DNA from 2 places in the Bacillus sp. FJAT-45350 genome. Region 2 is predicted to be linked to the other one. Evidence: riboswitches for the same ligand, from Rfam matches in the RefSeq annotation. Region 2 holds a riboswitch; the other holds the start of a gene.
The links. Region 2 has a riboswitch for glycine ahead of gcvT (glycine cleavage system aminomethyltransferase GcvT). Riboswitches for the same ligand answer to the same signal wherever they lie in the genome.

Region 1 (16,276 bases), 1.5 Mb from region 2:
CTATGGTCGGTCCGGTAGCTGGAGCAAACATGATAACAAGCCCAACAAATCCCATGGCAGCCCCCCGCTTTTCAGGCGGATAGATTACAAGAACAGTATTAAACATGAGTGGAAGCAACAAGCCCATGCCAACGGCCTGTAAGACTCGGCCGATCATTAACATTTCAAAACTAAACGCGAGCGCTGCAATCAATGTACCTAAAATTAAACTGATGAGAGAAGCTACGAACAGCTGCCTCGTCGTAAACATTAGTAGCAGTAACCCGCTCATTGGCATTAAAATGCCGAGTGTTAGTAAGAACCCAGTTGTTAACCAATGTGCGGTTGTGGCCGAAATTTGGAACACTTCCATTAAGTTAGTCATTGCAATATTGAGAGCCGTTTCGCTGAACATACCGACGAAACCGCACATAAGTAGTGCTGCCATAATGGCACGCGTATTATATTGATTCTTCATTTTTATCTCCTCGTACATTCATTAAATTAATAACAATTTATTTTTTTGCAAATCCTTGTTTGTTTAAATACTCGAGCATAAAGGGCAACTTGCTTCTTTCAAGATGATCCTCAATATGATCTTTCCATCCCTTTACTTTCTTCACTGTGAAAGGTGCTTTAACAGAACGATTTTCATAATATTCACGCATCTGTTGGTCATAAGTTGCTAATTGTTCTTCATCTAATGGCTGATATTGATTATCAAACATGACCATAGATTGAGGCAAACGCGGTTTTAGTCCAGGCTTCTCTCCAGCAGGATGCCCTATGCATAGTCCTACTAAAGGAATCACATACTTTGGTAAATTTAATACCTCGCTTAATTCTGTAATATTAGCCCTTACTCCGCCGATATAGACACCACCGAGTCCCATTGATTCCGCTGCAGTTAAAGCATTTTGAGCCATGAGCCCAGCATCGAATGATCCTATTAATAGGTATTCAATATAGTCAAGGTCTACGTTGGGAGCAATTTCATGATTTCGGTTAAAATCTGCACAAAAAATCCAAAACTCTGCTGCTTCTTCGATATACGGTTGATTTACAGAGAGTTGCATCACTTTTTTTCGAAGATTTGGGTCTGTAATCCTAATAATAGAAACCACCTGCAACAGGCTGAAAGATGACGTTTGATTAGCTGCCTTAAAGATTGCATCTCGTTGTTCCTCTGTCAGTGGTTGATTTGTAAAAGAACGAATGGATGTATGACCTTGAAGCAATTCAAGGGTTTTATTCATTTGAATCCTCTCCTCTATTATTTATTATTATCTTTCAGTCTTCCGTATTGATAAGGAACTCCCATATTCTCACGTAGTGTTTTTCCTTCATAATCTTTGTGAAACAAACCACGGTCCTGCAAAATTGGGACGACATGTTCCACAAAATCAGCAACTCCATCATAGGCTATATCCGGAACAACCGAGAAGCCGTCACATGCACCAGCCAAAAACCATTCTTCCAAGAAATCAGCAACTTGTACGGGGGTACCTGCCACTACTGGATGATAGTTAATGACCCCATGTGCAAGAACGTCTCGAATCGATATCCCTTTTTTCAGAAGCTCTAAAGCTCTGTGGGAACGTGGATCCATTGGGTTGGCATATGCTTTTTTCAACAAGTCAGCTGATAAAGGTTGATCAATATCTACCGAATTCACTGATAGTGGTAAACCTACCATTGAACCAAGGTAACTTACTCTTCCTGGTATCTCCTCTGGATTAAAACTCATAAGCTGTCTTCGTCGTTCTAAACCTTCTTCTTCCGTTGAACCGATGGAAAACATAAAACCTGCGTACATCTTAATGTCATCGGGATTTCGACCAAAACGAGTTGCACTTTGGCGAAGTGCTTGCCTATGTTGACGAGCAGATTCTATATCATAAGGGTTAGCGTAGACCCCAGAAGCGTACCTCCCCGCCAATTCCAGTCCTTCTTCTCCTCCACCTGCTTGGAAAATAACCGGCTGGCCTTGCTCAGAGGGCGGGATAGGCAAAGGACCACGAGATGAATAATATTGCCCTTCAAGATTGATAGGCTGAATTTTGTCCATATCGGCAAATTTTCCTCCTTCTGCATCTAACGTCCACGCATCTTGTTCCCAACTCCCCCATAATGCTTGAACAATTTGGATGGATTCATGTGCCATGTCATAGCGTTCTTTGCGACTGGCAACTTTAGTACCAAAATTTGCTGCCGCTACTGGGAGGGATGAAGTGACCGCATTCCATCCTACTCGCCCATTACTTATAACATCGAGTGCCTTGAACTGACGTGCAATGTTGTATGGATAATTGAATGTCGTTGAATGTGTCGCCACAAGTCCAATATGTTTCGTCTCTCTAGCTAAAGCCATTAGTGCTAACATAGGGTCCATAGGGAACATAGGAGTCTGAGGTCCTAAATCGACGGTCAATGCCGGAGTATCAGCGATAAAGATCATTTGAAATTTTCCTTTTTCAGCTATTTTAGCTCGTTCCACGTAACTATCCGTATTTGTGTAGGCTGCTGGATCTGTACCAGGCATTCTCCAGGCACTGAATTCGGCTCCGTATCCAGAAACCATTTGTAATGCTAATTGCATTTCTTTTCTTTTTTCCATGTATATTTCTCCTTTTTATTTTCTAAAAGTAACTAAAAGAGTCAGAATTAAATCACTCTAAGCAGGGCAAAACAAGTAATATTTAGCTTACTAACTAATTTGTTAAAGGTAATCATCTAACAGTTTCTACTTTTAATTTCCTTACTTTTTAAATATGACAAGCGACATTGTACTATTTAATATATTTAGGTTGCTACACAATTATTTAGCATGCTAAATATCAACACAGAGGAAACTTAGAGCAAGTTTCTCTCCATTCGCTTCATAAAATCCCTCAATAATAGACGTTCTTCCGGTAAGAATGAATGGAGCAATTTTTCTTGCTGCTGTTCCCATTTGAACCCAACCGGTTTCTCTAATTCTTTGCCTTTGTCCGTTAGAAAGATTCGCATAATCCTCGCATCTTGTTCGTCACGTTTACGGTATATAAAACCGTTTTGCTCCAATGATTTAACCATATTTGTGACCGTAGGCGGTTCACATTTTAAGTGTTCACATAGCTGCATTTGCGTTACCCCCTCTTCTTGCCACAAACGAAAGAGTAAATTATCTTGACCTACATAGAGATTAAGTTCTCTAAGACTTTCACTATAATCTCTACGCATTTGAAATGAGATTTTATCTAACGACTGACGAATATCGCAATCAACACTATTGTTCATAGATGTTCCTCCACTACTAAAAACATTTAGCAAGCTAACTATTTCACGTTGAAAATTCGGTTGTCAATTTATGACCTCCCCACAAATTATCCGGCCAATTCAAAACAAAGTAATAAACAATTCTGTATGAAACAGTTGTTCAGGATCAAGTGTCCATCTATTGTTGAATCCAGACTTGCCTATTAAATTGTTGTACTTAGTAAATTTGTTACATGCACTAGAATAAAATCATTTCACACCTTTGTGAAGAGGGCAATAAAAATAGATCTAGTACATTTTTTTGCACTTACACGAATCTCCTAAAGTGTTTAACCTGCTGAGCTCGGATCTATAAATCCATGCCCGTTAATTTATATATATTTCTTCATAGACTTTTATCATAAACTCCACTAGAACGTTTTCTCCTCCTACAACTATAACTTTATCCACCATTTAGGTTTGAATTCCGGGGTAAATGGTAAATAACCGATTAAAGGCACTTTGGTTAGTCTACTTGCTCCCCATGCCTCTTCCCGAACTCTTCCATCAAATCAATAATAGGAATGAGTTCTTTCCCCTTTGAGGTTAATGAATACTCTACACGAGGAGGAACTTCTGGAAAAACTTTTCGATTAATTAAACCATCTGTTTCCAGTTCTCGAAGTTGCTTTGTAAGAGAACCTTGTGATATATCCCCTAAAAAAGTTTTAATTTCACTATAACGACGCTCTGTGGACTTTAGAAACCAAAGAATTACATATTTCCAACGTCCGGAGAGTACATTTTGGGTATAAGCAATACCATAAAATTCTCTTTGTTCCTTTATACACTCTTTATCAAATCCATCCTTACATATCCTAGACACCTAAACACCTGCTTTCTACTATTAAGTACAAAAAAATGTACTACGTCAATTTAAATTGCCTACTTTAATTAGAAGAGAAATCATTTTATTCTAGTATATGTAACATAAATACTCAATACCTTTTTTATTTGTAGTGAATATATGGTTACCGTCTGATAATCATATGATTGTATAACTTTAAGCAAAATATTTCTTTTATATACAATTTCTTAAGGAGGAACAATAATGAAATTTGGAATTATAGGTGCAGGACCAATTGGGTCAATTATTTCTAACAAATTAGTTAAAAGTGGACATGCTGTAAAAATTGCAGATGCACGAGGAATAGAACGTCTAGAAGGGAAAGAGCTTGCAGGAACAGCTGTGCCTGTAGAGGATGCAATTAATAATATTGATGTTCTTATCATATCACTCCCTACAAGAGCACTACCAAGCATTCGAAACATTATCAATCAAGTCGCGGAGGAAGTGATCATTGTAGATACTTCAAATTACTATCCTTTTAGAGACGGCAAAATTGAAGAAATCGAGAACGGGATGGTTGAAAGTATTTGGGTTTCAAATCAATTAGACAGACCTATCATTAAAGCTTTTAACAATTTATTAGCCTATACTTTAGAAAATGAAGGAACATCCGAAGATTCTAGTGGACGAATTGCCATGACAGTTGCCGGTGATAATCTATCACAAAAACAAGTAATCATGGGCGTGGTAAACGAGCTAGGCTTCGACGCAGTAGACAGTGGTTCTTTAAGTGATTCTTGGAGACAACAACCAGGAACTCCTGCTTACTGCACAGAGCTAACAAAAGATGAACTAACGAGAGCGTTAAATGAGGCAAACAAAGAAAAAGCACCATTACTACGAGATAAGGTAATGGAAAGGTTTGAAGAGCTCTTGGCAGAAAAAAAGGAGTTTTCACATAAGGATATTGTTAGAATAAACAGAGAAATATATAATTCATAAACACAAAAGGTGCACTCAGTTAGAGTGCACCTTTTGTATAGCAATATAAAAGTGCTTCCAGTCCGATTTAAATATTTTGTGTAACAGAAGTTGTTATTGCGCAGTATTGGTCAAATACGAAATACGATCTTTTCAAAAGTGATCGCCGTTAAAAAATATAATTTGGTAACCATTATCGTTGTACTGCGCAACAGATAATATTTTATGATCTTTAAACCTAACTTAGTTAATCCTTTACATCGTCCTTGCATATTTTACTAACTAGCTGCCACAACGCGTTGGTTTCTTTATTTTTTGGTCCAAGCCTATCACAAAGCTCTTCTACTTTCTTCCTAAACTCTTCCGACACACCACCATCAGGTTCTGCCATGTGGACAACTCCTTTTTTCTGAAAGAGCGACTGTTCTTCTAGAACAATCGCTCCCGTTAATGCAATAAGAAAGCTGATTTCGTTTAGCTAATTTAGATTAGATATTTTCATAAATTTCTATTAGTGAACCTGCAGGGTCTCTAAAATGAGCCACTTTAATCCCCCATTCCTTTTGCTCGGTAGGCTTAGTTATAAAATTTACTTTACCTTTTAATTCTTGATATTTATCTTCGACACTATTTACTTTAAAAATTAAGGCTGTCTTATCTCCTTTATCAATCTTAGTTGAGTATTCAGCACCTATTGCTTCAACCATTTGTTTTCGTTCAAATATCCCTAAAGTACACCCGTTGAATTTAAAGTCAGCATAATTGGAATTTTCATTTCCCCATGATAATTCAAATCCCAATACATCTCTATAAAAAAGAAAACATTTTTTATAGTTATCAACAAGTAAACGAGTATGTGTAAGTTCCATTCAAAAACCTCCCATTGATTTTGTATTAATAATTTTCAATCACAATTCACTCATACCAAGCATTTATAGGTCTATTTTGAGGGAAACCATTCATTTCTCTGTATACCTTTCTTTCTTCTGTAAAATCAAACCATTGTTTATTGCTTTTAGGGTTGTTTGCATAGTTAATCACACAACGAATTTGGTCTTCAACACAACCGTCAGTCCATACACCTAATTCTCTTTCTAATTGGTCAAAAAGTTGAGCAGCATTCTTATCCTTAATTTCCGATAATGAAAAAAGACACAACTTAAAAACCAACTTTTCAGCTAATTTATAACCAATGGAGGGAACAGTTTGAAATTCAGCCAGCCCCTTTAAAACATTAGCTTTTCCAAGTGGAATGTTTAGCAGTTGAGCTATTTCTTCTGCATTAAAAGTATGTAATTCACTTATTTTGACATTAGCTTTTCTAAGTTTTGATTTTTCCTCATGTGTTAGTGGCAGTTTAGTATTCGAACCCAAAAACTTCCCTCCTTTATTATTAAAGATTACTGATTCGTTAGTTTAAGTGAATAACTTCACCAAGCAATCAATATCCACGTATAAATAATACCAGAAGATAACAAATCACGTATAAAATAATTATCTAACTATTCTTACCTATGTGCAGTTGGGTAATTACTTGCTGCACAGTAATCGTCTATTGTGCAGTAGTTGTAAAAAAAAAGAGCCAAAAGATTTGGCCCTTACATTACGTCCTATATTTTAGAGTTAATCCCTTTAAGAAATTTCTAGCGTATTTGTCACCACATTCTTTATACTTCGCGTGTCCCTTTTTCCTTAGAAGGGCTCCTATTTCTCCTTTTGATACAGTAACCCCAGCCACATCTAAGATATCAATTATATCCTCACTCGTTAATGTTAATGCTATTTTCAATTTCTTTAAAAGAAGATTATTAGGACTTTCTTTAGAAAGCTCTGGTCTTATAGGTTGTCCAGAATTTGAATCCTGCCTTCCTCTTTTAAACGTAATAAAACCATTTAAAAAGCACTCAAACATTGTATTATTGCAGGTTACACTATTTTCATCTTCAATTTCATCATCGTACTCGTCTTCTGTTTTTGATAGCATATTTTGGACTTGTTCTTTAGTCACATCAACGCCACCAAGTTTAAATATCTCTACCATGTCTATATCTTTTATATCTAACGCATATCTTAATCTAATTAATAGATCATTATTAGTCACGTATAAACCTCCTATTTATCGAGGATTTCTTCTACCACTAGATGAAGAACCTGATTTACTTATTGCCGGACGATTATTTGTTTTTCTTTTGGAAGAAGAATCTGCACCTCTTCTTTTTTCTTTGCTAGCGCCATCTAGACGTTTAGCTTTCTTAATTTCCTTATTTCTTTCTAACTCATAATCCTCTCGATCAGGAATACTAACCCCTCGAATCACTTGTTTTTCTATATTCTGATTAATCCCTTTTTCAATCAATCGTAAGAACTCTACATCCTTAGCAGCAACTAAAGTATAGGCAACACCATCTCCACCAGCTCGCCCTGTACGTCCAATCCGATGAACGTAACTTTCTACATCCTGTGGTATATCATAGTTGTATACATGTGTCACACCTTCGACATCAAGACCTCTTGCTGCAACATCTGTAGCAACTAAAAACTGAGATTTTGCTTCACGAAATCGTTTCATCGCCTTTTGACGTTTGGATTGTGGTAAATCACCGTGAAGCTCGTCTGCTTCATACCCGTTGGCTAGCAGATTTTCATGTAGCTTTGTCACACGCGCTTTTGTACGACAGAAAATAATTCCTAGAAACGGACGCTGTTCTTCTATTAAATGTAATAACGTTTGCATTTTTCTACGATCTGTTGTTTCAATCACAACTTGTTTTATCTCTTTAACAGTTACTTCTTTTTTCGTCTTTACTTCGATTATCTCTGGATGTACCATATATTTTTTTGCAAGAGATGTAATTTCGCTTGGCATAGTCGCAGAAAACAGCATCGTTTGTCGGGTAGAAAGTGTTTCATAAATAATGTTCTCTACTTCAGGTAGAAAACCCATATGTAACATTTGGTCCGCTTCATCAAGAACAAACATCTGAACAGTTGAGAGATCAATTGTTTCACGACGAATATGGTCTAATAATCGTCCAGGCGTTGCTACAACAATATGTTGGCCGCCTTTTAATTTTTTCAATTGACGTTCAACATCCTGACCACCGTATACAGCTAACACCTTAACGCCTTCTAAATTCTCAATCATTTTCTTTATTTCTTTTGAAACTTGCTGAGCTAATTCACGTGTAGGGGTTAAAATTAGCGCTTGAACACCCGAATTGTTAACATCAATCTTCTCAAGTATCGGTAGAACAAAAGCTAACGTTTTTCCTGTTCCCGTTTGTGCTTGTGCAATAACATCCTTCCCCTCAAGTACAGTGGGTATTGTCCTTTCCTGTATTGGAGTAGGGTTTATAAGTCCTAATGATTTTAATGTATGGTTTATTTCTTGTCGAATACCAAGTTGTAAAAAATCAAGCAATGATGATCACTTCTTTTCTTTTTAAATTATCGCCATAATTTGTTTAAAGGCTTATTAACTATAGCATAATGATTAGTATTATACAGAGTTATTTGAATTATGAAGTGTTTGTTTATTTGAAGGACTCAAGTCACCCACATTTAAACGTGGTTAGATGGGGGTATTCCGCCTCTCTATCAAAAAAAGACAAAGAAATCTAGCACTTCACTAGCTTCCTCTGTCCTTAAATCACCTATTCTATTTAACTCAAACCCTTATTTCCCTAATAATCCTTTATTATAAAGATATCTACCAAACATAATCGTACCGAATATGGAACAAATAATTACAGCATACGATGGGTGCCCTGGTAAGAATGCTAAGTAACCATTTCTCAACAACCAAGCCATTATAATCGCTACAATAATAGCAAACACACCTATTTTTGGCTGAGCAATCGCAAATTGTCCAAATATCGCACCGAATAATGCAGGGAGTATATAATTAAACATCTCTCGCACGCCATCTGGTAGCCCCGCAAGTAATGATGCACCTACAAAAACTCCAATTGTCAAAATCAAAACGTTAACAATGATGGAAACTGCAATTCCTAGGGTAGAGATAATTGACCCTTTATCAGTACCTGGCTGAACATTAGCAGCTTTTTGTGCTGCTGTCGCACACGGTAAGCGAAGATTCGAAATATTACCTGAAAGAAAAGACATGTACGTTCCCGGTATCCCTAAGATTGGATAATAAGATATAGGTTCAATAATCCAAAGAACAGCTGCCACACCCGCTATCGCAATGAAACCGGCAAGTATACTTGATGCATCAGGAGTCAGGCCGTATACAAACGTTAAAACAAATAAAGGTGTAAATGAAAGTATCAGTCCTAGAAAGCATGTAATTCTCCCCCATTTGACGATAAAAGGGATATAATCATCTTTATAGGAAAACGTTTTTTTCTCAGATTCCACTGGTATTTCCATCTTAGCATTACTCATCTTATTCCCTCCATTACTTATGAATTATAGTAGAATCTCAAACTAGATTAAAAATGCAATTACTGCACCTGCAAACATAGCAAATGTGAGTCCCCATTCTTTTAACCATTGTTTGTTTTTCTTTTCAGCAATCCACATTAGAACAATCATCATACCTGCTCCAATAAATAAAGCAATCGTCCCTTTATCAAAATTCAATACACGGTCTGCACTAAAATAAGCGAATGCTCCAATCATAGCTGATATAGAAATGATAGGAACGAGCTCCTTTTTTCCAGCTGAGAGGAACGTTTGCATGTTTTCCAACTTATTTGTAAATAAGCCTGTGAAGATAATCCATCCTAACGACCCTAATACCATTGTCCAAACAGCATTGGCAAATACAGTAGCTGTCATATTCTCCGATCCTAAGCTAACTCCCATCGCTTCCGTACCGAAACCTGCTGCCATTAATTCAAACGGAAGTGAACCGATAAAAGATAACCTCATCCAAGCCATCGGTGCCCCAATAGCAACTAATAATGAGATTAATCCGAATAAAATAACAATCGATGGACCAATGGATGAAATCATACTGCTTTTCATTGCACTTTTCATTTGAACGTTTGTTAAACCTATTTCTTTACCAGCCACTAGTGATTTTTTCACGAATACAAATGCTTGTACAAATACAACAGTTACTGCACTTGCAGCAGCTAACCACATGTACGGACTATTCGCAATTTCTAAATAATCCATTTATCCCACCTCACTTTTAATATGTTTCATAAAATGTAACCGTTACCATTATTGATTAAAATTTAATAACCTGCTAAGGTCATTTGTTTGTACTTATTCTTCAATACTACTACCATTTAAATAATCAAACACTGCTGATATAAATAACTGTCCTATCGTAATGATAGCTCGTTCGTCCACGTCAAACTTTGGATGATGATGAGGATATATTGCATTTATCTCAGGATTTCCACCACCTACAAACACGAACGTTCCAGGTACTTCTTTTAAGTAATATGCAAAGTCTTCCATTCCTGTTATCTTTGGAATGTGTACCACTTGGTTCTCATCAACAATATTTTTCGCCAATCGTTCAATTCTTCTCGTTTCTTCCGGATCGTTTTTTAAAGATGGATATCCTCTACTATAAGTATAAGATGATGTTGCACCTACACCTTGGCAAGTTGTATTCACTAGTGTTCCAATTGTCTCTTCAATTTGGTCTCTAACGTTTTCGTCAAACGTTCGAACTGTTCCCGTAATTTTTGCAGAGTCAGAAATGACATTTGACGCTTCTCCAGAATTAAATGAACAAACAGATACAACAGCCGCTTCGTTCGGGTCAATACGCCTAGATACAATCTGCTGTAAACTCATTACAAGCTGGCATCCAGCAAGCAGTGGATCTACTGTTGTGTGAGGCATCCCTCCATGTCCACCTTTACCGAAGATTTCTATTTCAAATGTATCCCCAGCTGCCATCAAATACCCTTCACTTATACCTACTTTTCCGAATGGTTCATGAGACATTACATGCGCACCGTAAATGACATCGACATCCTCTAGACAACCATCTTCAATCATCGCCTTCGCCCCACCAGGTATAATCTCTTCTGCAAATTGATGAATTAAAACGACATCACCTTCAAGCTCATCTCTTGCCTCAAAAAGGACTTTTGCTACACCTAGTAACACCGCCGTATGCAAATCATGACCGCATGCATGCATAGCACCTGGAATTTTAGAACGGTACTCGACTTCTTTCTCATCTTGAATTGGGAGTGCGTCAAAATCCGCTCGTAGCGCTACCACTTTTCCTGGCTTACCACCACGAATTCTTCCGACTACTCCATTTCCTCCAACACCCGTTTGAACTTCAATCCCTATCTTACGTAAATAATCAGAAATTTTTCTAGGGGTATTTTCTTCCTTGAACCCGATTTCCGGATACATGTGTAAATCTCTACGAATAGCTACTAATTCTGGGTACAACTCTTTAAATTTAGAAAGTAAATGTTCAACCACTAGTATCTCTCCCTTTTTTTCAGAATTAACTTTGTATACTAATTAGTATAAACTATCAGAATATTTTTACTATGTGTAACTAACCATCGTTTTTATCAAATTACTGTTGATTTCCACACTTTATAATTCGTTATACAGCATTAAAAAGCAGATGAAAGTATCCACCTGCTTTTTATTACGCTATATCTTATTTATTTGATGCATTAATTAGATTTAGTATAGGTTTCTACCATGTGGCAAACTAATTGGACTTTTAACGTATCTTCCGGATTAGAAAAATCGATATTCAGTAATTTTTCCACCTTTCTTAAGCGCTGATAAAGGGTATTCGAGTGAATATGAAGTATTTCAGCAGTCGCATTAACCGATTTATTAGTTGAAATATACGTAATTAACGTCTTTTCTAGGTCATTTCTTTTGGCTACTGCAGTTTGTAATGGTTCAAATACCTCTTGTATAAATACACTAATTTCACCATAGTCTTGGTTAACAAATAATCGGTTTAAACCCATATCCTTATAGAACATAACCCCTGTTCGTTTTTGATTTAGTAAATAGCTCAAAGCCTTTTCTGCTTCAGTATAGCTTTTCTTACTATTACTGATCCCCTTATAAGTATTCCCTATACCAATACGGTAAGGTGAGTCCTCAACCATTATCCAATCTTTTATAAACATATCTAGCTTATTTTTAATGATTTTATGGGCGTCTGGATTACTAATCGTTGCAAGCAAGATAACACGATTATCTATTGCGTAAATAATAAAATCTACGTTAGACATGATTTTTTTTACAATCGAAATTAATCGATGCATCTTTACATCAAGTTTTTGTATATCTTCCTGCTGAGAGGTTTGAAAAATTACGCAAAATAAATACTCCGATAAATTTAATCCAAATTCACTGCCTTTCTGTTGTAAATAGTCTTCATCTTTATTTTCAAGAACTTCATTAAAAAATTCTCTTGTTTTCTTAAATTGTATTTCTGTTAGCGTTCTCTTTCTAATGAGTTCTAACGCTAATACTGATGCCCCTTGTTCAATCGTGATTTTTTCGAGCTCAGATACAGGAGAATTGCTAGAAACAATGAAGCAACCTAAAAAGATCGAGCCGTTTACTACAGGATAGAAATAGTAACCTTGAATCACTTTTTCTTCTAAAACATCTATATATTTAGGATTCCTATTATCCGTCGAAAGTAACATTACTTCATCTATACTCAAGGGAGGCTTTTTCCTTATTTTCATAGGGTAAAACTCATTTTCTAGATAACTAATAAAATAAACATCACTTTTTATCATTCGAGATATTTCATTGATTATTTTTTCTACTCCTTGATTCTGAAGTGAAAACTCGGTTAACATCTCATGAATTTTATTTCTTTTTTGTAGAAATTCATTTTTTTCCCTTAGTTGTTTACTGAGCTGTGTTATTTCGTGCAATCTTGTCTTTAATTCAGAGTACAACCCTGCATTCTGGATTGCAATTGCTACTTGATCAGCAAAACCTTGCAGTAGTTTCACGTCATCTAAACTTAATTTACATTCATTACTAAATTGATGAAGGATCAGCACACCGATTCGTTCTTGATTGACCGAAACCGGAACCCCGATTGCCGTCTTTATTTTCAAATGGTTGTTTAATGAATTGTGTAATATTTCAAAATTTTCTTTCGAGAGGTTATTCATGTCTTGATAAATCTTTGAAGTTGTATCGTAAATTCTTGCCTTTCCATCCTCAAATACTTTACCAGTTATCCCTTCTCCTATCTTTGTCCTAAAATGTTGTATCGTTTCACTAAAACCAACTGCTGTACTAGGAACCAATCGCTCTAAGGAAGAATCATACAACGTTAAAAAGCCTGTCTCACCATTTGGAATGACCATAAGTGCATTCTTAATAATTTGTGTCAAAACATAGTCTTTATCTAGTGATGAAGTAATATCACGGATCCCTGCCATTAATAAATCTATCTCTTTATTCTTTTTTCTAAGTCTTTCTACCAACGTTTCTCGATGTACATTCGTCATTTCATTTCCACCTTTAATGTTGAAATCCATGTAAAAGATTAATAATTATGTATGTTATCACAATATTAGTTTATTTTATTCAAATAAGGTAGTGGAAAGATATTTCTTCTACATAGAATGGCTGGCATTGTTCAGTGACAATATTTTTTTATTGACAAAACAAACCCTCTTCCACTACTGTATAAACTATAAATTGGATAGTTGCGAAAGACTGCTGTGGGAGAGAACGTATCGATTGATAAACTACGTCACCGAAGGGGCAAATCTCTAAATCAACCAAGAGATGAATCTCTCAGGTAAAAAAGACCTCAGTAGGACGCTTCTCTGGAGAGTGCAAAACGCCACCAACGGGGTAAACCTTCTACATGTTTAGGTTAAACTCTCAGGTAAAAAGGACAGAGAAAAGGTATTTGTTTGATACCTTTTCTCTGTCCTTTTTTATTTTTCTTTAAAAACTAGGGGGTTTTTTTATGGTTTGGGATGTGTTAAATGTGATTGGTACTATTGCTTTTGCGATGAGTGGAGCTATTATAGCGATGCAAGCGAAGTACGATATGGTAGGGGTTTATACGTTGGGTCTAATTACCGCTTTCGGTGGTGGCGCCATTCGAAATTTAATGATTGGTCTACCTATTACAGATTTATGGCAACAAACAGCTCTTATTACAATTGCCATTATTACAATAACGATAATCTTTTTTATGCCTAGTCAAACTGTTCAGTACCTAGAAAAATGGAGTCTATTTGATGCTATGGGCTTATCAGCATTTGCAATTCAAGGGGCAATGCATGCACATTCTATCGATCTACCACTTATTGCAATTATGTTTTCAGCTGCGATCACTGGTGCCGGTGGAGGAATTGTCCGTGATGTTCTAGCTCAAAGAAAACCAACTGTTTTTCGTCAAGAGATTTATCTTTTTTGGGCTTTGATAGCGGGTTTCATCATCGGTATAGGATGGGCAGAGCACCCGTATCAACTGTATACGCTTTTTGTCATTATCGTTACTTTACGTTTAATCTCACTTAAATTTGAGTGGGCATTGCCTTCTAGGAACGTTACTAAAGGACTGGAACAAAACGCGTAAACATAACCTCGCATTGAAGAGACTAATAATACTTTTTAGGTGCTCGTAATGATTTATTAATAAAACGAGATGAACTACTTTTGTTTAACAAAAATGAAATTGATTAAAAATACTACGAAGTTTCAAAATAGTGTATTGGATAGACAAAAACCTGAGTGTTTATTACACTCAGGTAGATGGTTGTAGTGTAGTATTTTGTTGTCGAACTTGAGTTTAGTTTAATAACGGTACCGAGCCTGATGTCCTATCTTTAGTGTGAACGATTTTCAGAAGCACCAGATTTTTAATCATAATTTTTTAAACGCTTCTCCGCGCTTTCTTGCTCGTACGTTACGCTTAATTGCTTCGTAAATTTCATTTTTCGTTCCTTTCATTTCGGTGGAACTATTCGTTAATATACAATAAAGCAGCTTTAAGTCCACTGCTGTTGTTTCTCTAAGTAACTTCGATTGTGAAACGTCTTTTATAAATTCAATCACCGCCTCAACACTATTAAAGTTTTTATAATCAAGTTTTACCCCTGTCATATCAACATATTTCTTATTAATTAATGATTCATAGTTTTCTTTGAATGTAGGTTTTTGAAAGTTTTTTACACTCTTTTCTTTACTTGCATCTAATGAATCGATTAACTTCTCTATCCTTTTTATATCTTTTGAAAGCGATGGTTTATTTATAGTTTGATAAATGTTTTTTAGGCGATTTAAATAGTCAACAATTTCTTGATTCATAAACTAGATCACTCCATTGAATTCTCAATACAGTTAATAATTTCGTCTGTTAAATTCTCATATATTTCGCACTTTTTTCCCTCTGCTGTAGAGCGTGCTATATCTTCATAATTATTAATTATCGTATCAAAAATAAATTTTTCTTCATCTTCACAAAACATAAGTGTTTGAATATTCGCCTTTTGCAGGTCACTTTCTAAATCATTGATTACGTCGTCATTTTTTACAGTTCCCTTTTTCAAAGTTTCAAAAATTCCTAGTAGCTTTGGCTTTTCACCAAATAACGATTTCGCAATAAAGCTATACTGATTTTCCTCACAAAAACGTTGGTATATCTTATCTACTGTAGTTATATAGTGAACAACACCACGGATACTCAATGTTTGAATAATTGATGGTATAATATAGTAATCTGAGAGTAAAAATGCACCTTGGGTAATCATATTATTACTTGGTGGACAATCGAAAAGAATATAATCGTACTCCTCTTCGATCCTACTTGTCTGAAAAAATTGTTGCAGAGGTAAAAGATCTTCAAGGTCACCCCTAAGGTTTAAAGCTAAATCATCTAGACCACCATTGTTATAGAACGTATTTGATGGAATAAAATGCACATTATCTTCTAATTGCTTCACTAAAGGCTCAAGATCTACATAGAACGGCAAGCTACGAAATCTCTTAACTTGTAGCCACATATCATAAACATAATTCAAACTTTCATTTGGTGCCAAATCCTCTAAATTCATTTCTTGTTTCGCTAAACAAATCTCACTTAAAGAACATTGAGGATCTAAATCGATTAGCAATACCTTTTCCCCTAATTCTGCTAAATGTAACGCTATTTGAAATATACTTGTCGTTTTACCTACCCCACCTTTATAGTTTCCAACAAAAATTTTTCTCGACCTTAACATACAGTTCCCCCTTAGATGCTAATTTATTGTAATGTAT
Region 2 (16,276 bases):
TTAATTTGGTCATCATTCGTCTGTTCCAATAAGAAGCGTAGTATTTTTGGATTTTGCATTTTTGAAATAATGAATTCAAGAATATCAGGGTGGCTATCGACTAGCATGATCATTTGTGCACCACGTCTTGATCCACCCTGCTCTACTAAGTGAGTAAGCTTGGCGATATCATCTAACCATGAAACAGAACCAGATGATTTTCCATTGACTCCACGTGCAAGTGTGTTTCTCGGTCTAAGTGTTGAACCGTTCGTTCCGACACCCCCACCGCGGCTCATGATTTCCATTACTTGTTTACGATGTTCTGAAATACCTTCTCTTGAATCCTTCACATATGGCATTACGTAACAGTTAAAGTAGGTTACATCTGTTTCAGCGCCCGCTCCATAAAGGACTCGTCCAGCTGGAATAAAGTTCATATTTACTAGTTCATGATAATACTTTTCAAATGACGTTTGTCTTACTTCTTCGTCCACTTCAACCGAAGCTAGTCCTGTAGCATTTCTTTTGGCAATTTGCTCATAGAATAACTCTAAAGGCTTTTCGATTGTATCTAATGAACGACTAACTACTCCAGTCTTCATCTCTTCTGGGTCTTCAAGTACATGTTGGAACTCTTCATCTACTAAAACTTTTGCTTTGTTCAAATTCCAATCTATGTCTAATACAAACCCATATCCTCTTGCTGGAAACTTCGGGTCATCCTTTACTGTAAGAACAACGAAATCCCCTTCTTTTAACGTTTTCTTTTCTGTATCTTTAAATGTGTAGCGGTCAAGCATAACGAGCCTTGATACACCCTTTTTTGTTATGTTCATATCTGATGAAATTGGATGAACCTGAGGGAACTGCTTAATATCTTCATTAAGACTCTCCACATTTACCTTCATCACTTTCGACATCATCATTGTCATAGTTTCTCCTCCTTGAATGGAATAAACATTTATTTTACCTATTTCTTGTTGTCTAGTCACCAAGTTATTCTTTATATGTCCTATCCTGTTAGTTTATGTATTTGCTTGACCAAGCGTAACATAAAGAAAAGGTAAGATCAATATATTGTATTCAATATTCTATCTTACATACTATATATTGTGAAATATAGACCATTCAGTTAATTTGTCAACTATAAAAGAGCTCATTATTTGAAGAAAAAACGAGATATGCATGCAAAGATATCACCTCATTGCAGAAATTGAACGATTTTCTTTGTTGCAAAATCTTTAAAGCACTTGAACCCCTGTCCAATAAAGGTTTCAATTCTACGAGAATTTTTTAAAAATTTTTTTTTTAACAAGAACATTAAAAAGAAAACATTTGGACAAATCTAAATTGATATGTGAAGATAGAATCATCAATATATTGGGGGGATATAATGGGCTACGTACTATACCAGGATGAACTAATAAAAAAAGAAGATGCTAAAATCGATTTTGATGATAGAGGCTACTATTTTGGAGATGGCATCTATGAAGTAATGAGAATTTATGAAGGAATCCCCTTTGCTTTAGATGAGCACTTAGAACGCTTTTTTACTAGTGCTAAGAAACTAGATATAGATGCTACTTATACAAAGGAAGGTCTCATTACATTAATAAAAAAATTAATTGATAAAAATAAACTTATCAATGGAATTGTCTATCTACAAATGACAAGGAATATAAGTCCTAGAACTCATCTATATGAACGAAATCGGCATCCAGTTCTTACAGGATTTACTTCATCCATCGAAGGAATGAGTAAGCCTTCTTCTCCAATTGATGTTTGGATGACACCTGATATCCGCTGGCTTCGATGTGATATAAAAACAATAAATTTACTTGGGAATGTGCTGGCAAAAAGGTTAGCTGCTGATCATAATTGTACAGAAGCTTTACAACATAGAGACGGAACTGTAACCGAGGGCTCTTCTTCAAACTTGTTTATCGTAAAAGATAATAGAATCTATACACATCCAGCTACAAATTTAATTTTGAATGGAATTACAAGACAAATCGTCATTACACTAGCAAAACAATTAGATATCCCTGTTGTTGAGGAACCATTTACATTAGCTGAGTTGAGAGAAGCAGATGAAGTTTTTGCTACAAGCACAAGTCTAGAAGTGACTTCAATTAAAAAAATAATGGGAGATATAGAAGCCAATTTTCACCATGGTGAAATCACAAAAAAGCTAGAAGTAGCCTATACTGAACGTGTTGAAATAGAAATAAGAAAATAAGCTGTGTCAAGGCACAGCTTATTTTCTATAGTTCCACTCCTCGTTTGCATAACGTTCTTTTTCTATTAATCTAACGTGCTCCTCTTCTTCAACAGTTAACGTATACGGTTCAAGCTCGATATTTAGACCTTTTTCAAAACCTTTTTTAAAAGCTAACTTCGCTTCCTCAAGAGATAAAGGTATTTCTCTAAGTGCATTAATAGCTACTGCTTTATTTTTGAAATTACGCTGCATTCTTTCTCTTAACTTTTCGCTAGAGTAATTAAATAAATCAAAGAGCTTGTCCTCGTCTAGATCTAATATAATCGAACCATGCTGTAAGATTACGCCTTTCTGGCGCGTTTGAGCGCTACCAGCTACTTTTCTACCCTCAACAACTAACTCATACCATGATGGAGCATCAAAACAAACGGCAGAGCGAGGATTTTTTAATGCATCCTTCTCTTCCTTTGACTTTGGAACAGCAAAGTAAGCATCTAATCCAACATCTAGAAACCCCTCAAGTATTCCTTGTGAAATAATTCGGTATGCTTCTGTCACACTACTTGGCATATTAGGATGCTCTTCTGAAACAATGACACTGTACGTTAATTCCTTATCATGTAGCACCCCTCTTCCACCTGTAGGCCTACGTACAAAACCAAGACCATATGAACGAACCGCTTCCATATTGATTTCTTTTTCTACCTTTTGAAAATATCCAATTGATAACGTAGCAGGATTCCATCCATAAAACCGAATCGTAGGTGGAATCTTACCTTGACTATGCCAGTCAAGTAATGCTTCATCTAAAGCCATATTATAAGAAGGAGAACAATCTCCAGAATCAATGTAACGCCAAATTTCTTTCATTACTTCAACCTCATTTCTTTCTATTGAAAAGGAGTTGTAGAATATAATAAACAGGATTTCTATTAGGAACTACAATCATTTAGCCTTTTCTACTATCATTTTGTATAATTTGATTATCTTATTGAATAATATCGTTAGAAAGTATTCTGGTCAATTATCGTTGCTTCTTCGCTATTCAATGATTATAATTTAATATAGTGTATGACATGATTGTAGTAGATAAAGGAGTGTTTGTAGGTTCATGGAATTTATTTTATGGGGTATTCTTTTAGGTTTTATTATCTATCTTATTGCTAAACGATTTATAACTCCAAAGTATTTAAAGGAGTTAAATCAAGAAGAGTTCAAAGCTGGCTATCGAAAAGCACAATTAATAGATGTGAGAGAGCCACGAGAATTTGAAGGTGGACATATTTTAGGAGCACGAAATATTCCGATGTCTCAAATGCGTCAACGTATGAACGAAGTAAGAAACGACCAACCTGTCTATTTGTACTGCCAATCTGGTTCTCGTAGTAAGCAAGCAGCTTCTTACTTAAAGAAAAAGCGTGGTTGTGAAGACTTAAATCACCTTAAAGGCGGATTCAGAAAATGGGATGGTAAGATTAAGAAAAAATAATATGCTATATACAAATAAGAGGGGGTCCAAGTGGACACCCTCTTATTTGGTTTGTTTATTTACTATAACGTAAGATCGGTTTACGAGCAGCAGTCGTTTCATCTAGACGACCAATTACCGTGTGATGAGGCGCTTCTTGAACAACCTCTGGATTCTCTTCTGTTTCTTTTGCAATTTGAATCATTGCATCAATAAATTCATCCAGTGTTTCCTTTGATTCTGTTTCTGTTGGCTCAATCATCATACATTCCTCAACATTTAATGGAAAGTAAATTGTTGGTGGATGATAGCCAAAGTCTAGTAAACGTTTAGCAATATCTAACGTACGAACTCCAAGTAATTTTTGACGTTTACCTGATAATACAAACTCATGCTTACAATGTTGCTTGTAAGGTAAGTCAAAGTGTGGTTCTAATCTTCTCATCATATAGTTTGCATTTAAGACAGCATATTCAGAAACTTTTTTTAATCCTTCCGCTCCCATAGTACGAATATACGTAAATGCACGAACATTGATTCCGAAGTTTCCGTAGTACGGCTTCACTCGACCGATTGATTGTGGACGATCATAGTCAAATCCATAATGGTCACCTTTTTTTACTACTAATGGCTTCGGTAAATAAGGAATTAAATCCTTTTTCACCCCAACAGGTCCTGAGCCTGGACCTCCACCACCATGTGGACCAGTGAATGTTTTGTGTAAGTTTAAGTGAACTACATCAAACCCCATATCCCCAGGTCTTGCAATCCCCAAAATTGCATTAGAGTTTGCACCATCATAATAAAGCTTTCCTCCAGATTCATGGACAACCTTCGCCATTTCAACAATATATTCCTCAAATAAACCTAATGTATTAGGGTTTGTTAACATGAGTGCAGCTACATCATCAGAAACTACCTCTTTTAAATGCTCTAGATCAACCATTCCATTTTCATCAGTACGTACTGTTACTGACTCAAATCCAGCAACCGTCGCACTTGCAGGATTTGTTCCGTGTGCTGAGTCAGGAACGATGACCTTCGTACGATGGAAGTCACCGTTTGCTTCATGGTAAGCGCGGATTAGCATTAATCCAGTCCACTCTCCATGAGCCCCTGCTGCTGGTTGAAGTGTTACTTCATCCATACCTGTAATTTCAGCTAAATCTTGCTGTAATTCGTACATTAATTGAAGTGCACCTTGAACTTGGTTTTCTTCTTGATATGGATGGATGCTTGAAAATCCAGGATATCGAACAACATCTTCATTTATTTTCGGATTATACTTCATCGTACAAGAACCTAATGGATAAAATCCAGAATCAACCCCATGATTTCTACGTGATAAAGCAGTATAGTGACGCATAATATCAAGCTCTGATACTTCTGGTAGCTCAGGCTCATTTTCACGTAAAAATTCAGCTGGAATTAATTCTTCAATTTTTTCTTCTGCAATATCTAACACAGGTAAGCTATGGCCAACACGACCTGGTTTACTAATCTCGAATACAAGTGCTTGATCCTTCTCTAGCATACGATCGCCCCCAACTCATTTACAAATGTGTCAATCTCTTCTTTTGTACGCACTTCAGTTACTGCAATCAGCATATGACCTTGTAATTCAGAGTAATCCCTACCTAAGTCATAACCACCAATAAATCCTTTTTGTAGAAGCTCGTCATTTACTTTTGAAACAGGTTTTCCGACATTCACGACAAATTCATTAAATGTAGGGTTAGCATAAACTACTGACAATCCCTTTTCTTTTAATGCTTTTTTTGCATATGCTGCCTTCTGAACATTTTGTGTTGCCATTTCTTTGACACCTTTTTTCCCGATTGCCGTCATTGCAACTGAAGCTGCTAATGCATTTAACGCTTGATTAGAACAAATATTGGATGTTGCCTTTTCACGACGAATATGTTGTTCACGCGCTTGAAGTGTAAGGACGAATCCACGTTGACCATTTTCATCTGTCGTTTGTCCTACTAAACGACCTGGTATTTTACGCATTAATTTTGTTGTAGTAGCAAAATAGCCACAATGAGGTCCACCGAATTGTGGAGCAATACCAAATGGCTGTGCATCCCCTACAACGATATCTGCACCAAATTCACCAGGTGGCTTTAATAACCCTAATGATACCGGGTTACTAGAAACGATAAACATTGATTTTTCAGAATGAGTTAACTTTTCAATTTCAGCTAGATTCTCGATTGAACCGAAAAAGTTTGGATATTGCACAATTACACAAGCTGTGTCTTTATCAAATTCGTTCTTCAATGCATCAATATCTGTAACTCCGTCGGCCGTATCAATTTCCACAACCGTTAAGTTTTGTCCCTTAGCATTTGTTTTTAATACGTCACGTGCTTCGGGATGAACTGCTTTTGATACAAGAATTTTCTTTTTTTTCGTTTGACCACAGCTCATCATTGCTGATTCTGCTAGTGCTGTCGGGCCGTCATACATACTAGAATTGGCAATATCCATTCCTGTTAGTTCACAAATCATTGTTTGATATTCAAAAATGGCTTGAAGCTCCCCTTGAGAAATCTCAGGTTGGTAAGGAGTATATGCTGTATAAAACTCTGAACGAGAAATAACATGATCAACAATTGATGGAATATAGTGTTCATATACTCCAGCACCTAAAAATGAAACCGCCTTTTGTAAATCTACGTTCTTGCTAGCTAACTCTTGAAAATATTTAATTAATTCAGGCTCTTTTAAAGCATCACTAATATTTAGTTGTCCTTTAAAGCGAATACTTTCCGGAATATCTGCAAATAACTCTTCAATTGATTGAACCCCTATTGCTTCTAGCATTTCTATTTGATCTTGCTCTGTCATAGGTAAGTAACGATGAGTCATCAATAAATCCCCCTTGAATATGTTTTTTTCAATTCCCTTACTTTGCTCTTGAATAGAAAGGCGTCTTAACTACTTTTGCTTTTAGGCGTTTTTTACGAACCTGTACCTCAACCTCTGTACCAACTTCTGTATAGTCAATATCTAGTAACGCAAGACCTACATTTTTCTTTAATGTTGGTGATTGAGTCCCTGTCGTTACTTCTCCTATTTTTTTCTCACCACTGTACACCTCATAATGAGTACGTGGGATCCCTTTATCTATCATTTCAATTCCAACTAGCTTTCTTTGTAAACCCTCTTCTTTTTGACGTTTAAGGGCTTCTTTTCCAATGAAGTCAGCCTCCTTATCAACCTTAACAGCAAAGCCAATACCTGCTTCTAATGGTGTAATGTCTTTTGTAAGTTCCTGACCATACAAAGGTAATCTAGCTTCAAAACGAAGAGTATCACGAGCACCTAAACCACAAGGTACAACTTCCTCATCCTTCATTATAGCTTGCCATAAATTTGATGCCTCATCTTCATTACAATAGATTTCAAATCCATCTTCCCCTGTATATCCTGTCCTAGACACTAGAGAACTTACCCCAGCAATAACTACTTCACTTTTAAATTTAAAAAACTTGATTTCACTTAAATCTGTCTCAGTTAGACGTTGTAATACTTCCTCTGCCAATGGACCTTGAATTGCTAATTGAGCAATTTCTTCAGAACTATTTTTCACTGTTACACTGCCTGTTATATGTGACTCAAGCCACTCAATATCTTTTTCTATATTTGATGCATTAATTACTAGTAAATAATCTTCGTCCGCTCGTTTGTAAACAAGTAAATCGTCTACAGTTCCACCATCCTCATAGCACATAGCTGTGTATTGAGCTTGACCATCCTTCAATTTAGAAACATCGTTTGTAAGCATTCTTTGTAAAAATGAAAGGGCACCTGGACCTGTTACATCTACTTCACCCATATGAGAAACATCAAACAAACCTACTTTTGTACGTACTGCTTCATGCTCTTCTTTAATGCTTGAAAATTGCACTGGAAGATCCCATCCACCAAAGTCAATTGTTTTACCACCATGTTCCTTATAAAGGTCAAATAAAGGTGTTCTTTTTAAATCTGACAAATAAATCGCTCCTAACTTTTAAGTAAAATAGTTTAATGAATTTTTACACAAGTTACTATTTTTTTCAAAAGACTATATTTTATAGATTAATTTCAGCTAATTTTGATTAATCTATATAAAAAAAGACAGAGAAGTACATACTAAATAAAAGCATGTTCTTCTCTGTCCTGATACCAGAAAGTTTCTTCTTTATTGATTCAATAAAGAATGTCTTCGTGGGTGGTTCTAGTAAACGTAATACTAAAACTCTCTCCAGAGGTGCGTCGAGCAAGAGTCTTTTTTGCCTGAGAGATTCGCTTATCGCTTGCTCCTTCGGCGCCACAATCACGAACATTGTAGTCTCTCCCCTTGCTTTCATTCGCTTATTTACTATTTTTTAATAGTTTTCTCACGTTTGAGTATACTATTTATATTAATATCCTACCAATTGATTAGAATAAAGGCAACATTAATTTTTTCAGGAAAGGATGATTAGCCATGAAAATAGAAATAAATTTTTCTAAATCGTGGCAAGACGAATTTTTAAAAAGAATTGATGAAGACGGACCGTGGGCAAACTGGGAAACATTTAAATTAGCTTATGAGGCTGAACAGCACCTATCCATTCCTGATTTCCAAGGATTACAAGCTCCTAAGCATTTATCAAACTTACAGCCCTATCCTCATCAAATTGAAACTGCTAATACAGTGATAGAAACGATGAATGGTAAAGCCATTCTAGCAGATGAAGTTGGTCTTGGAAAAACAATTGAAGCGGGCCTTATCCTAAAGGAATATATGATTCGTGGATTAGTTAAGAAAGCTCTTATCCTTGTGCCAGCTTCTCTAGTATCCCAATGGAGCTATGAATTAAATCAAAAATTCTTTATTCCTGCTGTTCCTCAGAGAAAGACATATGTCTGGGAACAGTGTGATGTAGTTGTTGCTTCTATTGATACAGCAAAACGTCCACCTCATCGGGAAATTGTTCTAGAGCAAGATTACGATTTAATTATTATCGACGAAGCTCACAAACTAAAAAATCCTAAAACAAAAAACTATGAATTCATAAAAACATTAAAAAAGAAGTTCTGTCTCTTATTAACAGCTACTCCTGTACAAAATAAGCTGGAAGAAATCTTTAATCTCGTTTCTTTATTAAAACCTGGTCACTTAGGTGATATCACTAGTTTTGAAAAGGCCTATCGCTCAAATAAGCGCTCACCTAAAAACGAAGAGCAGTTACGAGAGCTCGTTAATAAAGTAATGGTTAGAAATCGAAGAGAAGAAACAGGAATTGAATGGACAAAACGTATTGTTGAAACTGTTCCTATCACCTTTTCTCGAGAGGAACGTACTTTATATGATGCAATTACAAATTTAAAATATGATGAAAATGTCCGAACAAACCATTTCTCACTACTAACTCTCCAACGTGAGGTTTGTAGTAGTCGTGAGTCTGCGTTCATGACGTTAAAAAATATGATTGATAAATCTCAAAAGGAAGGCAATACAATTCCTGTAGCTGAGAATTTAATGGAGATGATTGGTAACATCTCAACAAACTCGAAGGCTGAAAAAGCCCTTGAGATAATCAAAGGCATAGACGGTAAGGTCATTATTTTTACCGAATATCGTGCGACCCAATTATATTTACAATGGTTTTTAAAGCAACATGGTATTTCATCAGTTCCATTCCGTGGTGGATTTAAACGAGGAAAGAAAGATTGGATGCGACAGCTCTTTCAAAACCATGCACAGGTGCTAATCGCAACCGAAGCAGGTGGTGAAGGGATCAACTTACAATTTTGTAGTCATATTATTAACTATGACTTACCTTGGAATCCAATGCGTATCGAGCAGCGTATCGGACGTATCCATCGTTTAGGACAACAGCAAGATGTACGTATTTATAACTTTGCTGTGGAGGATACAGTTGAACAGTATATTCTCAAATTACTCTATGAAAAAATTAGCCTCTTTGAAAGTGTTATTGGTGAATTGGATGATATACTCTCAAAACTTGAGTTACCATCACTAGAAGAGCATGTAAGTGATATTTTCTTAAACTCCGACTCAGAAGGAGAAGTACGTGTGAAAATGGACCACTTATCTGCAATTATTAACCAAGTTGCTGAAGAGGAAAAGGAGGAACAACAAACAGATGCAACAGCATCAAATTCATAATTACTTAGAGCGGTATTTTATTTCAAACGAGTGTCAAATTATTGATAATGAATCAGGACATCTCCATGTTCAGTTATCAATTGATATGGATAAAGCACTTATGAATCGTCCCTTTTATTGGCATTACTTAGAAAAGACTGGTGGCACACCACAACCAATGAAAATGACATTAATTACAGACCCAGAAAAAGTATCAGAAGATAAAAAAGGGGAGATTATTCACTTTGGCTCTCCTAGATTGCATCAAATCTTTCAATCAACGAAAGAATTAGGTGGTGTCATCCGCCTTTATGAAGATGTACCCGCAAATGGACAGCAATCCACCCCATTACAGCCGTGGATTTGTATAAATGTCAAAATCTCTTATCAGTGTGATCGAAAAAAGGATGTAACGTTATCACTGGGTTTGAATCTAATTAATGGACAAATTGTCCCTGGCTTCTTTGAGAAGCTTATAGAAAAAAACTTAACGCCTAAAATTCCTGACTTTTGCTTTACGCTCTCTCCTCTTATTACACCTAAGAGTGGACTAATTCGTTTGGAGCGTATAATAGAAACCTATATCGAGGAACAGGACGATGATTGGGCGCAAGCTGCTAGAGAACGTTGGGACGAAGACCTACAGTTATTAAACCGATTTTATGAAGAGAAAGAGGAAAAACCAGAAAGTTATTACACTGAAAAAGAAGCTCTAAAGAGTCAATATGAGCCAAAGATTATTGCCTCAATCATTAATGGTGGTATGTTTTATTTACAACAGAAAGTTTTTTAGGAATTATGAATTATGGGTTATGAGTTACGATAGAGAAATTAGTAACATTCACTCATGAAGTCTATTAATTTTTTACAATTCATAACTCAAACCTCATAATTCATAATTAAAAAAATCCTGCTCGTATAACGAGCAGGATTTTTCCCTTCACAACTGATTAAAATGCTGAACCGGTTGTAATAACATCGAAAAGAGTCATAACACCAAACCAGCCGAATACTGCTAGCGAAAGACCAGCAAAACCAACTGCAAAGAAGTTCTTTGTTTTTAAACTTTTTAATAATCCAAATGCACAAAAAATAGCTACTAAGATCATATTGATTGCCATAAACATGGGCGACTCCCCCTTTCCTTATGTAAAAGATCATAACCCAGAGATTATCATTACTTATTATAAACTTCTCTGAGGAAAGTTTCATCATAAAAATTTGACAGAAATAGAACAGAAACGTATCCTCAATAATAGCTTGGGCGATTTTCTTTTATTTTACTCTCTTTCACCACTTTTGTCGAGCCAGTTTCTTATTTCGCACCTCTTCTCTTGGAAGCTAATACCGATTTTATAAGCCTTTGCATAACCACTCATTAAATCTTCTTTTTGTTTGTCCACAAAGTATATCTCTTCGTCTTTAAAGTCTACCGCAATTAAGTCTTCCTCAATCTGATAAATAGCCATCTTTATCTGCTCTTCTTCTCCTTCATTTATGACGAAACAAGAAGTCTGGTCGGCAAACAAAAAATAGTTATCATTTTCTGTTTTAAAGCCATAATCTAAAAACGCGTCTTCTAGCTTAGGTACTTCTATTTGAAATAATTGATGATTAGATTCGAGTAATTTCTTCTCACCTAGAAAGTTTCCTAAACGAGTAGCCTCTTCTTCTGTTTGAACAATGAATAATTCAACATCATCATCAACAATCGAAACTATCTCATAGATTGATTGGAATAATGGTTCTAACTCCTCTGTCGATAAACACTCGAACGACTTCATCTCCACCCCATAGCAAATATTCATCACCATGTACCCCTTTTTATAGAGTTTTCTATTTTTGATTCCAAACTATAATAAGTGTAAAATAAGATTGAATTGGATGCAATGGAGGAGATTAGATGAATTGGACACAAATACCTTTGGGACCGTTACAAACAAATGCCTATATCCTTATGAACGATAAAAAAGAAGTCGTTATTTTTGATCCAGGTGGCAATGGGCCTGAATTAAATGCTTGGTTAAAAAAAGAAGACCTAAAACCTATCGCTATTTTACTAACTCATGCTCACTTCGATCATATCGGTGCAGTTGATGATGTTCGTGACGAATGGAATGTAGAGGTCTACATACACGAAAACGAACAAGATTGGTTAGGTGATGCAAGCAAAAATGGCTCAGGTCGTTTTTTAGGCAATGATGCCATTGAAATTAAAGATGCAGATCATCTTATTTCAATGGAAGGCACGTTAACTATCGGTAATTTCTCGTTTGAAGTATTTGAAACACCTGGACACTCTCCTGGTAGTGTCTCTTTCTATGTAAAAGATGAAGGTGTTGTATTCTCAGGTGACGCACTTTTTGCTAACAGTATCGGTCGAACTGATTTACCAGGTGGAAATCATCAACAATTAATTAACAGTATTAACGAAAAGTTAATGGAATTACCAGAAGATACGATTGTCGCTAGTGGACACGGTCCAACAACGACAGTAGGTAAAGAAATGGACTCAAATCCTTTCTTAAACGGATTTTAAGATTAGTTGTTCGACATGTAAGAACAAATGGGGTGTCCCAAAAGGTAAAAAACGACCTTTTTGGAACGAGGCCGCTGAAAAAATGTGATTTTCACTTTTTCAGCGGCCTCGTTTGGGACACCCCTATATTTTTAACGACTATTAGATACATTACCCTTCAATTAACTGGAATTAGGAACAAAAAAAAGAGACTTCCTAACCGTTAGGAAGTCACAAGGGGAGTAAATCGTATTATTAAATGAACTATGAGGGGGAGGGGGACTCCCAAATCATTGTATTCACCAATGTAAATTTAGTATATTATATACTTAACACTATGTCAATGGTATTAATGATTTTTTGTAAAAATAAAAGGAGAAAATTTCAAATGAAAGAGACAATCATTCGTTTCATAAACGAACAGCCTACAAAAAAAATTTCATATGCTACTTTTATTGAAAAAGCACTTTACGATGAAGAACAAGGCTATTATATGACTGACAGAAAAAAGCTTGGAAAAGAAGGAGACTTTTACACTAGTGCTACTCTCCATCCTATTTTCGCTAAAGTCTTTGTTCAAACTTTTTTAGATATTATTGAGAAGGAGAACATGACTTATACTATATGTGAAATTGGCGGTGGTGACGGACGATTTGCGAAGGCATTTCTAGAAGAATGGGAAGAATTAAGTCCCACTACATTTAAAGATGGAAACTATTTATTAATAGAAGAAAGCCCTTTTCATCGTAAATGCCAGTATGAGCGTGTAGGACATTTAAAACAAGTACAACAATTCTCCTGTCTTCAAGAAGCCATGAACATACATAAACAATATCAAGGAATTATATTTTCTAATGAATTACTTGATGCTTTTCCAGTCCATGTTGTACAACAAAGGGAATTAGGTCTTCAGGAATTGTTTGTCACAGTAAACGACGAGGCAAATCTGATTGAAACAGAAGAGCCTTGCGAAAATGAAGAGTTGTTACAATGGATAACAGACTATGGTCCACCCTTGCAAACGAATCAAAAAATTGAAGTTCCTCTCGCTATGAATCATTGGCTGAAATCAATCTCAGACTGGATGACCAAAGGTGTTGTCATGACAATTGATTATGGCTATACGAAAAGTGAGTGGCAACAACCAGAACGAATGGATGGTAGCTTGAGAGGATATCATCAACATCAACTAATTAATAACCCTCTCCTATACCCAGGTGAAATGGATATTACAAGCCATATTCATTTAGACGCATTAATCGACATAGGCAAAGAAGTTGATTTAGAGACTTGTTTATTTACAACTCAAGACCGTTTTTTATTATCATGTGGTTTGCTCTCATACCTCCAAGAAAATCACGATCCAAATCCGTTTTCGGAAAAAAGCAAACAAAACAGAGTGATTCGTTCCCTTATATCAGATAGTGGGATGAGCAAAGCTTTTCACGTAATCGTCCAAACAAAAAATGCAAATCAAACTAACAATTATCCTTGGGTTGGTCGGGACCCCTATAAAATATAACACTAGAAAAAAGCGATGTGCATTTAGCACATCGCCTTTTCTTTGTGTTATGTAAAACACATTACATATTAGTGCCCGAAGCTTGGAACAAGTAAGAATGTAGAATAATACGTAAATCCTACAAAGAATACTGTTAAATAAGCACCAAAAATATACACATATGCTCTTTCAGAAAGGTTTAAGTAGCTAAGTGCTAAAAAGCCTCCCGTTTGAGCAAAGAATAAAAGAGCTACGTTGTACATATCTCCAGCAAAAAACAGAACTGCAAATATACCTGTCCAGAAGCCCAGTACACGGAACATACGATCCATACATTTCCCTCCTTCTTTCTATCTTTTGTGTTACTTTCTTAGCACAAACGTACTTATGGAAAGTAAAGGAATAATGATCATAAGATACAGTACACACTTAATTATATATGACTAATGAATCCATTGTAAATGACTTTCTCATTGTCAAATTCGTGTCAATTAGGAATAACGACTGTTGTATATGAACAAGCTGAACAATCTGGCTCGGTCATTAACTCATTTTCTTCTAATTTAATTTGCCCAAAAAAATGAGTAAATATCCCAACTAAAAAGGAATGATGCATAATACAAAGCGTTGCCGAATGGTCATTAATCAATTCTTTAAAAGTACAATTATAAATTTTAAAGTTAATTGTTTTATCCTCATCATTATAATGGAACTCAGGATTTAATCCTTGGTTATTCGACATTTGCTCAACTAGCGTCATTTTTTCTTCAACACTTAAAGTTTCTACATCTTTTCCTACTCTCGAAAGGAATGATTTAGCAGCTTCGATACCGTACTTATAGCCGATGTTCTTAATAGCCTTCTTTCCCTCTTCACCAAAAGTAGCAAGCGTTTCTAATGCCAAATTAGATAACATTTGGTAATCACGGTAAGGAAATTGTAGACTTATGACTTCTTCTGATAATCGATAAAAACGACTAGGGCGTCCACCCTTACCTGTTTTCTTCGTTTCAGAAATTAGCATTTTTACATCTTCTAGCTTTGTTAAATGTAGTCTAGCTACATTTGCATGTATTTTAAAATTATCTGCAATTTCCTGAACTGTGACATCACCATGTCGCTTCGATACAAATTGATAGATTGAAAAACGAGTAGGATCAGAAAGTACATTGGTAATCTTTAACGTTTGTTGCTCCATCTAAAACTCACCCCCTCGATTACATGTCTTGTTCCATTATAATACAACATTTGTAACAAATAAACGTTTTTCATCGTAATATAGGGGTATTTATTCTTACCAAAAAAAGCTGGGTTAAAAGTCTGTAACCTTTTAACTCAGCTTTCTAGTAGAAATCTCTTATAAGATGTGAATAACCACCAATCATAAACAATTAATAAAAGGTCATTAACCTCGTCGTTTTGACTTTCTTTTTCTTAATGCAATTGAAATAGCTAAAGGTATCATCCCAAACATTCGAAAATGTGCCGGTGGTCGACTTTCTTTTTTCTCTAATCTCATTGCCTTTCTTTCATCTGTCGGTTTGTTTACATACGTAACAAATTGCTGTGTTATAAATTTTACTAAGTCATTGAGTGACATTTGAGCACTCCCTTAAATAATAACTACAACAAAGTATCTCCATATTTCAACTAGATATTCAATTGCTCTTTAATTTCCTTTACAATATCGGTAACCGACTTATTCGTTGTATCTACAACTAGTTCTGCTTCTTGGTATAAAGGTAATCGACTTTCATACAAATTTGCGATTTCTTCTAATTTCTTACCTTTGAGTAAAGGTCTTGTCGTATCCCCCTCGGTTCTTCGAATTATCTCGTTCAAAGAACATGATAAGAAAATAACTTTTCCCTTCGTTTGCATAATTTGACGATTTTCATCTTTTATAATGATTCCGCCACCTGTTGTAATAACCATGTCCTCACCATTAATGTTATTTAGTGTTTCTGTCTCAAGCTTCCTAAAGCCTTCTTCACCATACTCTGCAAAAATAGAAGATATTGATTGTTTTTGTTGTTTTTCAATATATTCATCTGTATCAATCACTTGAAAATTAAATGCCTTCCCCAATTCTTTTCCAACCGTTGTTTTACCAGATCCCATAAACCCTGTTAAGTAAACCAAGCCCATTACATTGTTACCTCCCATAACTCATAAACGATACCTAGCTCTTTATTAAAAAAAAGACGAACGTATCGCTGACGATTTTGAATTGTTTTAACATTTAGTAATACTTCTACTTTATCACGGGAGTTTGTTTGAATCCAATACGTTACAGTACCATTTGTATAGTTGAATTGACCATTCTTCCCATATAAGTCTCTTTTGAGAAGATTAACCATATCCAACGTCCCCATTTGTAGTAACGATTCAATTGTTATGATCTCTGTTTGCTCTTGAAAAAATTTCCTCTCAGATTG

Region 1: linked by a shared signal. The riboswitch ahead of CD003_RS03870 (trimeric intracellular cation channel family protein) and the one ahead of gcvT (glycine cleavage system aminomethyltransferase GcvT) in region 2 are both predicted to bind glycine.

The regions. Positions count from the first base shown of each region.
Region 1 covers NZ_NISU01000001.1:764,583-780,858, reverse strand. Annotated here, with positions in the region: gene CD003_RS03940 (DHA2 family efflux MFS transporter permease subunit) at 1-475, opposite strand, end outside; gene nfsA (oxygen-insensitive NADPH nitroreductase) at 495-1,235, opposite strand; gene CD003_RS03930 (NtaA/DmoA family FMN-dependent monooxygenase) at 1,253-2,596, opposite strand; gene CD003_RS03925 (MarR family winged helix-turn-helix transcriptional regulator) at 2,833-3,258, opposite strand; gene CD003_RS03920 (winged helix-turn-helix transcriptional regulator) at 3,743-4,102, opposite strand; gene CD003_RS03915 (NADPH-dependent F420 reductase) at 4,328-5,068, shown strand; gene CD003_RS21680 (hypothetical protein) at 5,295-5,438, opposite strand; gene CD003_RS03910 (VOC family protein) at 5,536-5,916, opposite strand; gene CD003_RS03905 (helix-hairpin-helix domain-containing protein) at 5,963-6,421, opposite strand; gene CD003_RS03900 (DUF1456 family protein) at 6,651-7,148, opposite strand; gene CD003_RS03895 (DEAD/DEAH box helicase) at 7,164-8,468, opposite strand; gene CD003_RS03890 (small-conductance mechanosensitive channel) at 8,723-9,454, opposite strand; gene CD003_RS03885 (DUF5058 family protein) at 9,497-10,192, opposite strand; gene CD003_RS03880 (amidohydrolase) at 10,286-11,476, opposite strand; gene CD003_RS03875 (helix-turn-helix domain-containing protein) at 11,680-13,506, opposite strand; glycine riboswitch at 13,714-13,825, shown strand; glycine riboswitch at 13,827-13,909, shown strand; gene CD003_RS03870 (trimeric intracellular cation channel family protein) at 13,977-14,594, shown strand; gene CD003_RS03865 (hypothetical protein) at 14,882-15,325, opposite strand; gene CD003_RS03860 (ParA family protein) at 15,334-16,239, opposite strand.
Region 2 covers NZ_NISU01000001.1:2,247,122-2,263,397, forward strand. Annotated here, with positions in the region: gene CD003_RS11280 (vitamin B12-dependent ribonucleotide reductase) at 1-914, opposite strand, end outside; gene dat (D-amino-acid transaminase) at 1,376-2,221, shown strand; gene CD003_RS11290 (lipoate--protein ligase family protein) at 2,240-3,073, opposite strand; gene CD003_RS11295 (rhodanese-like domain-containing protein) at 3,315-3,692, shown strand; gene gcvPB (aminomethyl-transferring glycine dehydrogenase subunit GcvPB) at 3,748-5,205, opposite strand; gene gcvPA (aminomethyl-transferring glycine dehydrogenase subunit GcvPA) at 5,199-6,545, opposite strand; gene gcvT (glycine cleavage system aminomethyltransferase GcvT) at 6,583-7,674, opposite strand; glycine riboswitch at 7,936-8,032, opposite strand; gene CD003_RS11315 (DEAD/DEAH box helicase) at 8,152-9,840, shown strand; gene CD003_RS11320 (YqhG family protein) at 9,818-10,612, shown strand; gene CD003_RS11325 (DUF2759 domain-containing protein) at 10,770-10,946, opposite strand; gene CD003_RS11330 (hypothetical protein) at 11,100-11,627, opposite strand; gene CD003_RS11335 (MBL fold metallo-hydrolase) at 11,723-12,358, shown strand; gene CD003_RS11340 (class I SAM-dependent methyltransferase) at 12,726-13,859, shown strand; gene CD003_RS11345 (DUF2626 domain-containing protein) at 13,928-14,170, opposite strand; gene CD003_RS11350 (helix-turn-helix transcriptional regulator) at 14,326-15,036, opposite strand; gene CD003_RS11355 (YqzE family protein) at 15,244-15,438, opposite strand; gene CD003_RS11360 (shikimate kinase) at 15,489-15,986, opposite strand; gene comGG (competence type IV pilus minor pilin ComGG) at 15,986-16,276, opposite strand, start outside.